Regions from separate parts of the Bradyrhizobium sp. Leo114 genome, predicted to be linked through region 2. Evidence: predicted binding sites of a transcription regulator. Region 2 holds the regulator's gene; each other region holds the start of a gene.
The links. The regulator LexA, encoded in region 2, represses DNA repair genes until DNA is damaged. The targets are predictions, from matches to a motif close to TGTTCNNNNTGTGTTCNG.

Region 1 (3,569 bases), on a different contig from region 2:
CGGCGCGGCGCAGTCGACCGAACTCTCCGACTGCGAGCGCAAGATCTGCACGACGCTCGGCCCGGCCTTGCGCGAGCGTGGCCTGTTGTTCGTCGGCATCGACGTGATCGACGGCTATCTCACCGAGATCAACGTCACCTCGCCAACCGGCATCCGCGCTATCTCGCGGCTCGGCGGTCCGGACGTGGCCGCCAGGATCTGGGACGTGATCGAATCAAAGCGCACGAAATCGTAAGGCCGTTCGTCTTCCTTCCTCTCTGAGACCTCTTGTCAGCTTGCGGCAGCGGGCGCAGCATGCCCCCGCTCGCCTTCAGGTCGCGGGGCAGGACCTGTTCGCGGGCGGCAACGCGGCGACTTGCCAAAGATAACTCGACAAAAATGTGGAGGAAAAGCATGACGATCAATGTCTCGCGAAGGTCACTGCTCGCGCTCGGCGCCGGCCTTGGTGCAAGCACGCTGCTCGGCGGCAGCGCGCTGGCACGCGCGCCGAAACTCGGCACGCAAACGCCTTATTGGCACCGCTTCATTCTCGGCGATGCCGAAGTCACCGTCGTCTCCGACGGCCCGCTGCCGCTCGGCGATCCCTCCGGCACGTTTACCGGCGTGCCGAAGGAAGAAGTGAAGAAGATGCTGTCGGACAATTTCCTGTCGCCCGACAATGTCGTGCTGGAGCAGAATTCGCCGATCGTGAACACCGGCGACAAGCTGATCCTGTTCGACACCGGCATGGGCACGTCGAAAGCGTTCGGTCCGACCACCGGCCGCCAGCAGAAGAGCATGGCGGAGGCTGGCATCAAGCCTGAGGACATCGACGCCGTCGTCTGCTCGCATGCGCATATCGACCACATCGGCGGCATCGTCGATGCCAACGACAAGCCGCTGTTCCCGAACGCGCAGGTCTATATCGCGCAGAGCGACTTCGACTACTGGACCGACGAAGGCAAGATGGGCAGCCCGCTGAAGGACTTTGTCATTCACGCGCGCAAGAATCTCGTGCCGGTCCGCGACCGCCTGGTGTTCTTCAAGGACGGCCAGGAATTCCTGCCCGGCGTGCAGGCGATCGCAGCGCCCGGCCACACTGTCGGCCACCACATCTTCATGGTGAGCTCGGCCGGCAAATCCTTCGCCTTCCTCGGCGATCTCTCGCACCACGCGGTGCTGCTGCTGGAGCGGCCGCGGATGGAATTCTCCTACGATACCGACCCGAAACAGGCGGCGGCTTCGCGGGTGAGACTGCTGGAGATGCTGGCGGCCAACAAGACCCCGGTGATGTCCTATCACTTCGCCTGGCCCGGTTACGGCCATGTCGCCAAGGTCGGCGACGGCTTCCATTATTATCCCGAACCGATGCAGATGACGCTGTAAGCCTGCCCGGGCTCTGGGACGGCCGCGCGGCAGGTCCCGGAGCCCGCGTTCCCGTAATGTTCTTGCGCTTGGCGCTGCCTTCGGCTACCCTCGATTGTGGCAAGGGGGCAGCATGGTTCAACGCGTTTCCACCGTCGCTTTCGAGGGGATCGAGGCTCGCGCGGTCGACGTGCAGGTGCAGGTCGCGCCGGGATTGCCGGCTTTTGCGATCGTGGGCCTGCCGGACAAGGCGGTTTCCGAAGCGCGGGAGCGGGTTCGCTCGGCACTGATCGCCTCAGGCCTCGCTTTGCCGGCGCGGCGGATCATCGTCAATCTGGCGCCCGCCGACCTGCCCAAGGAAGGCAGCCATTACGACCTGCCGATCGCGCTCGGGCTGATGGCGGCGATCGGGGCCATCCCGCCGGATGCGCTCAACGGCTTTACGGTGCTGGGCGAGCTCGGGTTGGACGGCTCGATCGCGGCGGTCGCGGGCGTATTGCCGGCGGCGATCGGCGCCAATTCGCGCGACGAGGGGCTGATCTGCCCGGCGGCCTGCGGCTCGGAGGCGGCGTGGGCGAGCCCGGACATCCAGATCATCGCCGCACACTCGCTGATCCAGATCGCCAATCACTTCAAGGGCACGCAGGTACTGTCGCGCCCACAGCCGAAGGTGCATGAGCAGAAGGAGACGCTGCTCGACCTCCGCGACATCAAGGGCCAGGAAAGCGCCAAGCGGGCGCTCGAGATCGCGGCGGCGGGCGGGCATCACCTCCTGATGATGGGCTCGCCCGGCGCCGGCAAATCGATGCTGGCAGCGCGGCTGCCCTCGATCCTGCCGCCGCTGTCGCCATCCGAGCTGCTGGAAGTCTCGATGATCGCCTCGGTGGCCGGCGAGATCCGCGACGGCGCCTTGACCGCGCGGCGGCCGTTCCGCAGCCCGCATCATTCCGCCAGCATGGCGGCGCTCACCGGCGGCGGCATGCGCGCCAAGCCCGGCGAGATTTCGCTCGCGCATCAGGGCGTACTGTTCCTCGACGAACTGCCGGAATTCGATCCGCGCGTACTGGATTCGCTGCGGCAGCCGCTGGAGACCGGCGAGGTTTCGGTTTCGCGCGCCAACCATCGCGTCACCTATCCGGCGCGCTTCATGCTGGTGGCGGCAATGAATCCGTGCCGCTGCGGTCATGCCTATGAGCCCGGCTATGCCTGCAAGCGCGGGCCCATCGACCGCTGCACCGCCGATTACCAGATGCGCATCTCTGGTCCGCTGATGGACCGCATCGATCTGCGGATCGAGGTGCCGGCGGTGACTGCCGCCGACCTGATCCTGCCGCCGCCTTCTGAAGGATCGGCGGAAGTGGCGGCGCGGGTTGCTGCCGCGCGCGACATCCAGCTTGCGCGCTATGCCGCCGCCGGCATGCCCAACGTCCGCACCAACGCCGAGGCACCGTCATCGCTGCTTGAGACCATCGCCCAGCCGGACGCGCAGGGGCAAAAACTGTTGCGTGATGCAGCCGAGACCATGCGCCTCACCGCGCGCGGCTATCACCGCGTGCTGCGCGTCGCGCGCACGCTCGCCGATCTCGATGGCACGGAGAAGATCGGCCGATTGCACCTCGCGGAAGCGCTGTCCTACCGCGCGCTGGCCGACGATATCAGGCGCGCGGCGTAGAGCGCGTCCAGCAGTTTCGCGTCAACGCGACGGTAACCAGTTCTCTTTACACTCCGCCAACCATAAGTCCGCGCAATTCCAGCCGGCTGCGGTTGAGTGAGTGGTGTCATGTTGCGTTTGAAGATTCTGGCCTCGGTCGTGCCGCTGGCCGCGTTCGCGCTTGTTGCCCGCGGTGAATTGCTGCCGGGCTCGCACCCCTGCATCGAGGCCGGCGGTGCCACCATCCAGATCGCATCGCTCCCCTGGCTCGCCCAGCTCCATGTCAGCTTCACGGACGATCCGGCTACCGCCACCGTGCGGGTCCAGATCTCCGATAGCGCGGAAGCCGCCGATTTCACCGTCATCGATGATGTCGATGATAGCGAGCCCGGCGCCTGCGAGAGCAGCGGCGTCCCACAACTGGTCGCGATCTCGGCCAATCCTACGGCAACCGATCCCGTGATCTATCTTTCGCAGGACGGCCCGGCCGATTACCGGATCTTCGTTCATTCAAAGAGCTTCTCGGTGCGAGATGCCGCGGCGCTGATCGTCGGCGCGCATGGTGGGCACCGCC
Region 2 (3,569 bases):
GCACGCTTGCCCGTGACGTCGCGGCAAAGCGTACTCAGCCGCCACTGGCGATGTCGGCGATGGATGGCTATGCGGTGCGATCCGCCGATGCCGCCGACTTGAGCGCGCGGCTGAAGGTGATCGGCGAAGTCGCCGCGGGCCGGCCGTTCGATCGGGAACTTGGTCCGCGGGAAGCGGCACGGATCTTCACCGGAGGCGTCATTCCCGCCGGCGCCGATGCGGTCGTGATCCAGGAGGACACCCGGGTCGATGGCGATCACATCACCATCACCGAGGCCGCTGTCGCCGGGCGGCATATCCGGCCCGCCGGCGTCGATTTCCGCGAGGGTGACGTGCTGCTGAGGCGCGGAAGCCGGCTGACCGACCGCGCGCTGTCGCTGGCGGCGTCGATGAACTATCCGGAACTCCCCGTGCGGCGCCGACCCAAGGTCGCCGTGCTCGCGACCGGCGACGAACTCGTGATGCCGGGCACCTCTCCGGGTCCAGGCCAGATCGTCTATTCCAACGGCTATGCGCTGCGGGCGATGGCGCGTGCAGAAGGCGCTGAAGCGATCGATCTGGGGGTCGCCGCCGACACGGTTGCCGCCACCACCCACGGCATACGCCGCGCGCATGCCGCGGGCGCCGACATCCTCATCACCACCGGCGGCGCCTCGGTCGGCGACCATGACCTCGTGAAGCCGTCGCTTGAGGCCGAGGGCGTGACCATGGCGTTCTGGAAGATCGCGATGCGGCCGGGCAAGCCGATGATGCATGGCCGGCTCGGCGCGATGCGAGTGATCGGCCTGCCCGGCAATCCGGTGTCGTCCTATGTCTGCGCCTATCTGTTCCTGGTGCCGTTGATTCGGGCCCTGCTCGGCCGCTCGGCGATTCATCACGTGACGGAAAGCGCCCTGCTCGGCCGCGATCTCGCCGCCAACGATCAGCGCGAAGATTATCTTCGTGCGCTACTCGAAGAGCGCGACGACGGCACGCTGATCGCAACGCCGGTCACCAAGCAGGACAGTTCGCTGCTTGGGAATCTCACTGCGGCGCAGGCACTTGTGATCCGTCCGCCATTCGCGCCGGCCGCAGCAAAAGGCGCGCCTTGCGACATCCTCCGATTGCCTGAATGACGCTGCGACCAACACCTGCCGGAGCATCTCTGGTCGCGTTCACCAGAAATTAAGTGGTTGCGGAACACATATCGAACATATAGTGTCCGTTCATGATTTGTTTCGAAACTCGCTGTCTACGAATGGGAGTGCGTGACTCCCGAGATCAGCTCTTCTCAAGTCTCGGATCGAACGACGCTACCAACCGGGGGAATGCTCGCGATGCTTACGCGCAAACAGTATGAACTTCTGCGTTTCATCAACGAACGGCTGAAAGAGGCCGGCGTGCCTCCTTCCTTCGACGAGATGAAGGACGCGCTCGACCTGCGCTCGAAGTCCGGCATCCACCGCCTGATCACGGCGCTGGAGGAACGGGGCTTCATCCGCCGCCTGCCGAACCGCGCCCGCGCGATCGAGGTGATCAAACTGCCTGAGCTCTCCGCCGCCGGCAACGGCCGCCGCGGCTTCACGCCGAGCGTCATCGAGGGCACGCTCGGCAAGCGCACGACCAGCGCGGCCGTGGCCGAAGACGATGGCAACCGTCCCGTCGCCGTTCCCGTGATGGGCCGGATCGCGGCGGGTACGCCGATCGAGGCGCTGCAGACCCGCAGCCACACCATCAGCGTGCCGCCCGACATGCTCGGCTCCGGCGAGCATTATGCGCTCGAGGTGCGCGGCGATTCCATGGTCGAGGCCGGCATCCTCGACGGCGACATGGCGCTGATCCAGCGTAACGACACCGCCAACACCGGCGACATCGTGGTGGCGCTGATCGATGAGGAGGAAGCGACGCTGAAGCGCTTCCGGCGCCGCGGCGCGTCAATCGCGCTTGAGCCTGCCAATGCGGCCTACGAAGTCCGCATCCTGCCGCCGAACCGGGTGCGGATCCAGGGCAAGCTGATCGGGCTTTATCGCAAGTACTGAGCCGACGAGGACGCAGCAGCTCGTCTGGTACTTTGGTGGGTGATCTGCCCTCAAGGACACTGACAAGAACGATTTAGAGTGATTAGAATAAGAGCCCCGGTAAGTTCGCCGGGGCACTCTCGGTGCAAGGAGATGTGCGGCAGCGCCTCCTATCGTGTTTGTGAACGGCTAGAGGGCGCGGGCCGTACAAATGCCAAGAACGGAGCAGAGGCTTATAAGTTATCGTCCACTCTGATAGAGGCCTGCGCCTCTTCCCAGGCCGGGTCGGCTATCTCGAATGAGGAGCAATCCGATGTGTGACTATAGCCTGCATGCCGTGGCGACGCGTCCCGCCCAGGTTGGAGAGACGCTTATCACCACCACCTTCCGCGGTACCTCGACCCGCGGCTTCGCTTCGGAAAGCGATCCGACGGTCGCAGTCTGCATGCTTCCCGGGACCGAACTCGCGTTCGCCGATAACGTCCGCTACGACAATCGCTGGATCTGGACCAAGACGACCGGCTTCCGTGTCGGCAAGTTCAACCAGATCGATGCGCATATTCGGGATCGTCATCACGACGCGATCGACTTCCCCGATGGCAGCCATGTGCTGGTGACCCAGCTCTGCGAAGGGCAGCGGGCGACCGTGCTGCAATTGCCCGTGACGCATCATGTTGCAGAGCCGGCACCGAAGGCGGTCGACCAGCGCCCCGCGCCGAACCCGCTGTTCATCGGCTGAGAGCTTCGGGCAGCGTGCGCCGCCGGTCTCGGCCGGCGGGACGTTGCCGCGGGTGAAAAGCAAAGTATTCGAGCGGCCCCGGAGGCCATCCCGGGGCAGATGTGGTTTTGTTGAACTATTCGCAAGGGGCATGATCGGTGGTCACCAAGATCACATGGCAAAAAGCCGGACGGGTGGCCCAGCCCGGCCGATACATGTTCAGGTTCGGCTGGCTCACCGTCGCAGCGGAAGATCTCGCGATCTGGGAGCGATTTCCGGATGCGAGCTTCACGCTCGTGCAAGTGCCGTCGCATTCGGGCGGTCCCGACGAATTTCGGCTCGGCGCCTTCGAGCTGCCGGCCAACGCCGGTGGAGATTGACGGGAGCGCTCAGTCTTCCGGCTGCAGGTCGGACTCGGACGGGGTCGCATCGATGGCGCGCGGCGCGGGTGCCCCTTGGATCCGGATCGTGGTCTCGGGTTCGCCTTCGCCTGACACCGCAGGCGACCACGGCCGGTCGAGGCCGGCGGGCTTGACCGCATCGATGACGAAGCCGTTCCGGTTCCGCCGCAGCGCCAGCCCGCCCTGCCGCCGCAGGCGCTCGGCATCGATGACCGCCGCCGCACAGCCTTGTGGCACCGGCCGTGCGGTCACGATCAGCACCGCCCGTTCGCAATCGTCCGCGAGCGCCTCGGATCGCTGCGTGAGCGCGATGAACGCGCCACCGGCCACAGAGGTCACGCAGCCGCTCTCATCGCAGGACACGCCCTCCGTGAGCGAAGGATCGCTCGCGCTGCGGGCATCGGCATCCGCGGCAAGCCACTCCTTGGCGAGAAACGCGTCCTTCGCGGTCCG
Region 3 (3,569 bases), on a different contig from region 2:
ACCGTCGATGACGACGGCCCGGGCATTCCGGCTGATATGCGCGAGGAGGTGTTCAAGCCATTCCTGCGGCTCGACGACGCCCGCAATCAGGACGAGGGCGGCACCGGCCTCGGACTGGCCATCGCCCGCGACATCGCCCGCTCACATGGCGGCGACATCATGCTCGGCGACAGCCCGATGGGCGGCCTGCGTGCGACGGTAAGGGTACCAGTGTAACAATTCTTCCCTTCTCCCCTTGTGGGAGAAGGTGGCGCGAAGCGCCGGATGAGGAGTTCTCTCCACGGGCGGTGGTGTTGGTGGAGAGAACCCCTCACCCAAGCGAGCCCGCTGCAAGTAGCTAAGCAGCCCTCTCCCACAAGGGGAGAGGCCACAACAATTGGCATCACAAGGCTGAGCTAGCTCGGACGCTTGAAGCGCATGCGGCTACAAAAAGAACTTACTTCGGCAGCTTGGGGATCATGCCCTTCAGCTTTTCCATGTCCTTGATGTTCATCTTCATGCCGCCGGCCATGATGATGTCACCGGGCTTCTGGTCCGCCTTGCAGGGGCCGAGCCATTTAGCTTCGATCGTGCCGGTAGTATCGTGCGCCGCACCGGCCGAGCCGCGATCGGCGTGCGAGGTCGTCTTGACCGTGTAGGCGGAGTTGAAGTCGCCGGTGATCTCGGCATGCGAGGTCACCGTGACGCCGGCGACGCCGCACACGGAATCGCTGACATAGCCGGTCGCGGTCTTCTGGATATCCTGCTTGGAGCAGATATCCTTCGCCATCGGCGAGACCGCCGTGCTCATGTCCTTGTCGGTGGTCTCGTCGGTGCAATGCTGCATCGTCATTTCGGGCGTGGTCGAGCCCGTGCGCGCGATCTTCATCTCCCACAGGCCCGCCTTGCGGACCGGCAGATCGACGGCGCCGGCCGCCCCGGGCAGCAGCGCAGCCAGGCCGATGGCCGATCCGAGCAGAACGAAATATCGCGTCATGCGGCGATGCCGGTACCGGTGCCGATCAATAAAGCGTGCGCAGCGGCCGCTCGGCGGCGCCCCAAGGCACCCAGCGGCAGGAGAAGGAGACGTAGCCACCCTCATAGGGCTGCACCGCGAGGAATTTCACCACCTTGCCGTAGGAAGCGCAGTGATCGACCGCGAGCTGGCGGGCGTCCGCCTGCTGGGCCAGCGAATAGGCAATGATGCCGCCGGTATCGTTGCCCTTGAACGGGGGCACCCAGTCGGCCTTGGCCGGTGCAACGGCCAGCATTGCGCTTGCGGCAACCATGCCAGCGGCCAGAATTTTTCGCATCTGCAGACTCTCCTCAAATCCTCGGGCCGCACCATAAAGTGCGCGGGCGACCGTGAAAAGAATCGTGGGCCGGAGATTTGCGGAGTTCTCCGCCAGTGTTGCCGCGTTGCACTTGACCTCGCCCGGCCTTCGCGGCACCGTCCGGCGCATTGGATTGTCCGGCGGATTCTCATGCGCAACTCTGTTCGTTCCTCGACCAAAACTGGCCTCTGCGCCGCATTCGGCCTGCTGGTTGGCCTGTTGGCGTCCGCCCAGACTGCCCACGCCGCCAATCCGCTCGAGCTGAATTTCTGGCTGTCCGGACCGAAGTACGAAGGACGGGTGGCGCCCTGCGAGGCAGCGCTGCAGACCATCGCGTCTCAGTTCCAGGAAAAAGAGAACCAGTTCTGGAATTCCCCGCTGGTGATCACCGGCTATTCGCGCATCCACGAGACTGCCTTCCGTCCCTGGCAGTCCGACAACATCCCGCGCCGCTACTGCTCGGGCGACGCGGTGTTGAGCGACGGCAAGGTGCGCACCGTGCATTTCTCGATCATCGAGGATGGCGGATTTGCCAGCATCGGCCAGGGCGTCGAATGGTGCGTGGTCGGACTGGACCGCAACTGGGCCTATAATCCCGCCTGCAAGTCGGCCCGGCCCTGATCCTTAGGGCTGGTGTGGCGATGCTTGTTATCGAGCAATGCGTCGCATCACACTTTGTTCTTGAAATGTTCCATCTCCCTGCTAGGCTCGCCCGCGGTCGAGTGTGAGGGGTGCTTGATGTTTCGATTGGCCTTGGTTTCCCGCCTGCTGATTTCCGTCCTTGCCTTTTTTGCCGCGATTGGCCCGGTCAGCGCCCAGGACCGCCGACAAAACGCGCCGGGCGAGTTCGATTTCTACGTGCTTGCGCTGTCTTGGTCGCCGTCGTTCTGCGAAGCCGCCTCCGAGCGCGGCGATGGCCGGCGGGCGCAGGTCCAATGCGGCGGACGCCCCTACTCCTTCGTGGTGCATGGGCTCTGGCCGCAATATGAGCGCGGCTTTCCGGAATATTGCCAGCGGCCGGCGCCACGCCTTGCCCGCAATGTCATGAGCTCGATGCTCGACCTGATGCCGGCGCCCGGGCTGATCTACAACGAATGGGACAAGCACGGCACCTGCTCGGGCCTCCCCGCACGCGCTTATTTCGAGAGCATCCGCAAGGCCCGCGCCGCGGTAAAGATCCCTGAGGAATTCCTGCAATTGTCGGAGCCGAAGACGGTCGCACCCGGCGAAATCGAGGAAGCCTTCATCAAGGCCAATCCGGGCCTCAGCAGCTCGGCAATCTCGGTGACCTGCGACAGCAAGCGACTCAGCGAGGTCAGGATCTGCATGAGCAAGGACATGCAGTTCCGTGCCTGCGAGGAAACCGATCGCCGCGCCTGCCGCCGAGACCAGGTGGTGATGCCGCCGATCCGGGGCGGCTAGACAGTCTCTCCATCGTCATGCCCGGGGCTTGACCCGGGCATCCACGCTCTTCTTGACAGCGGCGACCGTGTGGATGGCCGGGACAAGCCCGGCCATGACGAGTAGAAGTGCGGTGTACAGACCAGCAGATATCTCATGAACTACCGTCACGCCTTTCACGCCGGCGGCTTTGCCGACGTCATCAAGCACATCGTGCTGGTGCGAATCCTGCTCTATCTGCAGGAAAAGCCGGCGGCGCTCCGCCTCATCGACACCCATGCCGGCGCCGGCCTCTATGATCTCACCTCCGACGAGGCACGGCGCGGCGGCGAATGGCTGACCGGAATCGCGCGCGTGATGCAGGCGCGATTCTCCAACGAAGCGCTGCCGCTGGTACTGCCTTATCTCGACATTGTGAGAGCCTTCAGCCCGCCGGGCGAACTGAAGGCCTACCCGGGCTCGCCCTTGATCGCACGGGCGCTGCTCCGGCCCCAGGATCGCCTCACCGCTTGCGAGCTCGAGCCGGAGGCGCGCAAACGCCTGATCGACGCGCTGCGCCGCGACGCCCAGGCGCGGGTGGTCGACCTCGATGGCTGGACCGCGCTGCCGGCCTTCGTCCCGCCGAAAGAAAGGCGCGGCCTGGTCCTGATCGACCCGCCCTTTGAAGCCAAGGACGAGTTCGAGCGGCTGGCGCAAGGCTTTTCGGAGGCGTTCGCCAAATGGCCGACCGGCAGCTATCTGCTGTGGTATCCGGTCAAAAGCCGTCGCGTGACCGACGATCTCGCACGGCATGTCGCTTTCGAGACAGGCAACAGCAAGCCGGCCGGCAAATGCCTGCGACTCGAATTCAGCGTC

Region 1: ACZIRK_RS11910 (YifB family Mg chelatase-like AAA ATPase) is a predicted target of LexA. The motif match lies at 1,412-1,429, and genes of this name have one in related genera.
Region 3: ACZIRK_RS03985 (ribonuclease T2 family protein) is a predicted target of LexA. The motif match lies at 1,990-2,007, and genes of this name have one in related genera.

What each region holds. Positions count from the first base shown of each region.
Region 1 covers NZ_JBUYEN020000008.1:106,120-109,688, forward strand. Annotated here, with positions in the region: gene gshB (glutathione synthase) at 1-235, shown strand, start outside; gene ACZIRK_RS11905 (MBL fold metallo-hydrolase) at 394-1,365, shown strand; gene ACZIRK_RS11910 (YifB family Mg chelatase-like AAA ATPase) at 1,478-3,016, shown strand; gene ACZIRK_RS11915 (hypothetical protein) at 3,125-3,569, shown strand, end outside.
Region 2 covers NZ_JBUYEN020000024.1:10,103-13,671, forward strand. Annotated here, with positions in the region: gene ACZIRK_RS26565 (molybdopterin molybdotransferase MoeA) at 1-1,115, shown strand, start outside; gene lexA (transcriptional repressor LexA) at 1,317-2,018, shown strand; gene ACZIRK_RS26575 (hypothetical protein) at 2,311-2,736, shown strand; gene ACZIRK_RS26580 (hypothetical protein) at 2,874-3,095, shown strand; gene ACZIRK_RS26585 (ComEC/Rec2 family competence protein) at 3,105-3,569, opposite strand, start outside.
Region 3 covers NZ_JBUYEN020000002.1:354,321-357,889, forward strand. Annotated here, with positions in the region: gene ACZIRK_RS03965 (ATP-binding protein) at 1-216, shown strand, start outside; gene ACZIRK_RS03970 (DUF3617 domain-containing protein) at 437-976, opposite strand; gene ACZIRK_RS03975 (hypothetical protein) at 1,002-1,292, opposite strand; gene ACZIRK_RS03980 (hypothetical protein) at 1,464-1,934, shown strand; gene ACZIRK_RS03985 (ribonuclease T2 family protein) at 2,052-2,735, shown strand; gene ACZIRK_RS03990 (23S rRNA (adenine(2030)-N(6))-methyltransferase RlmJ) at 2,871-3,569, shown strand, end outside.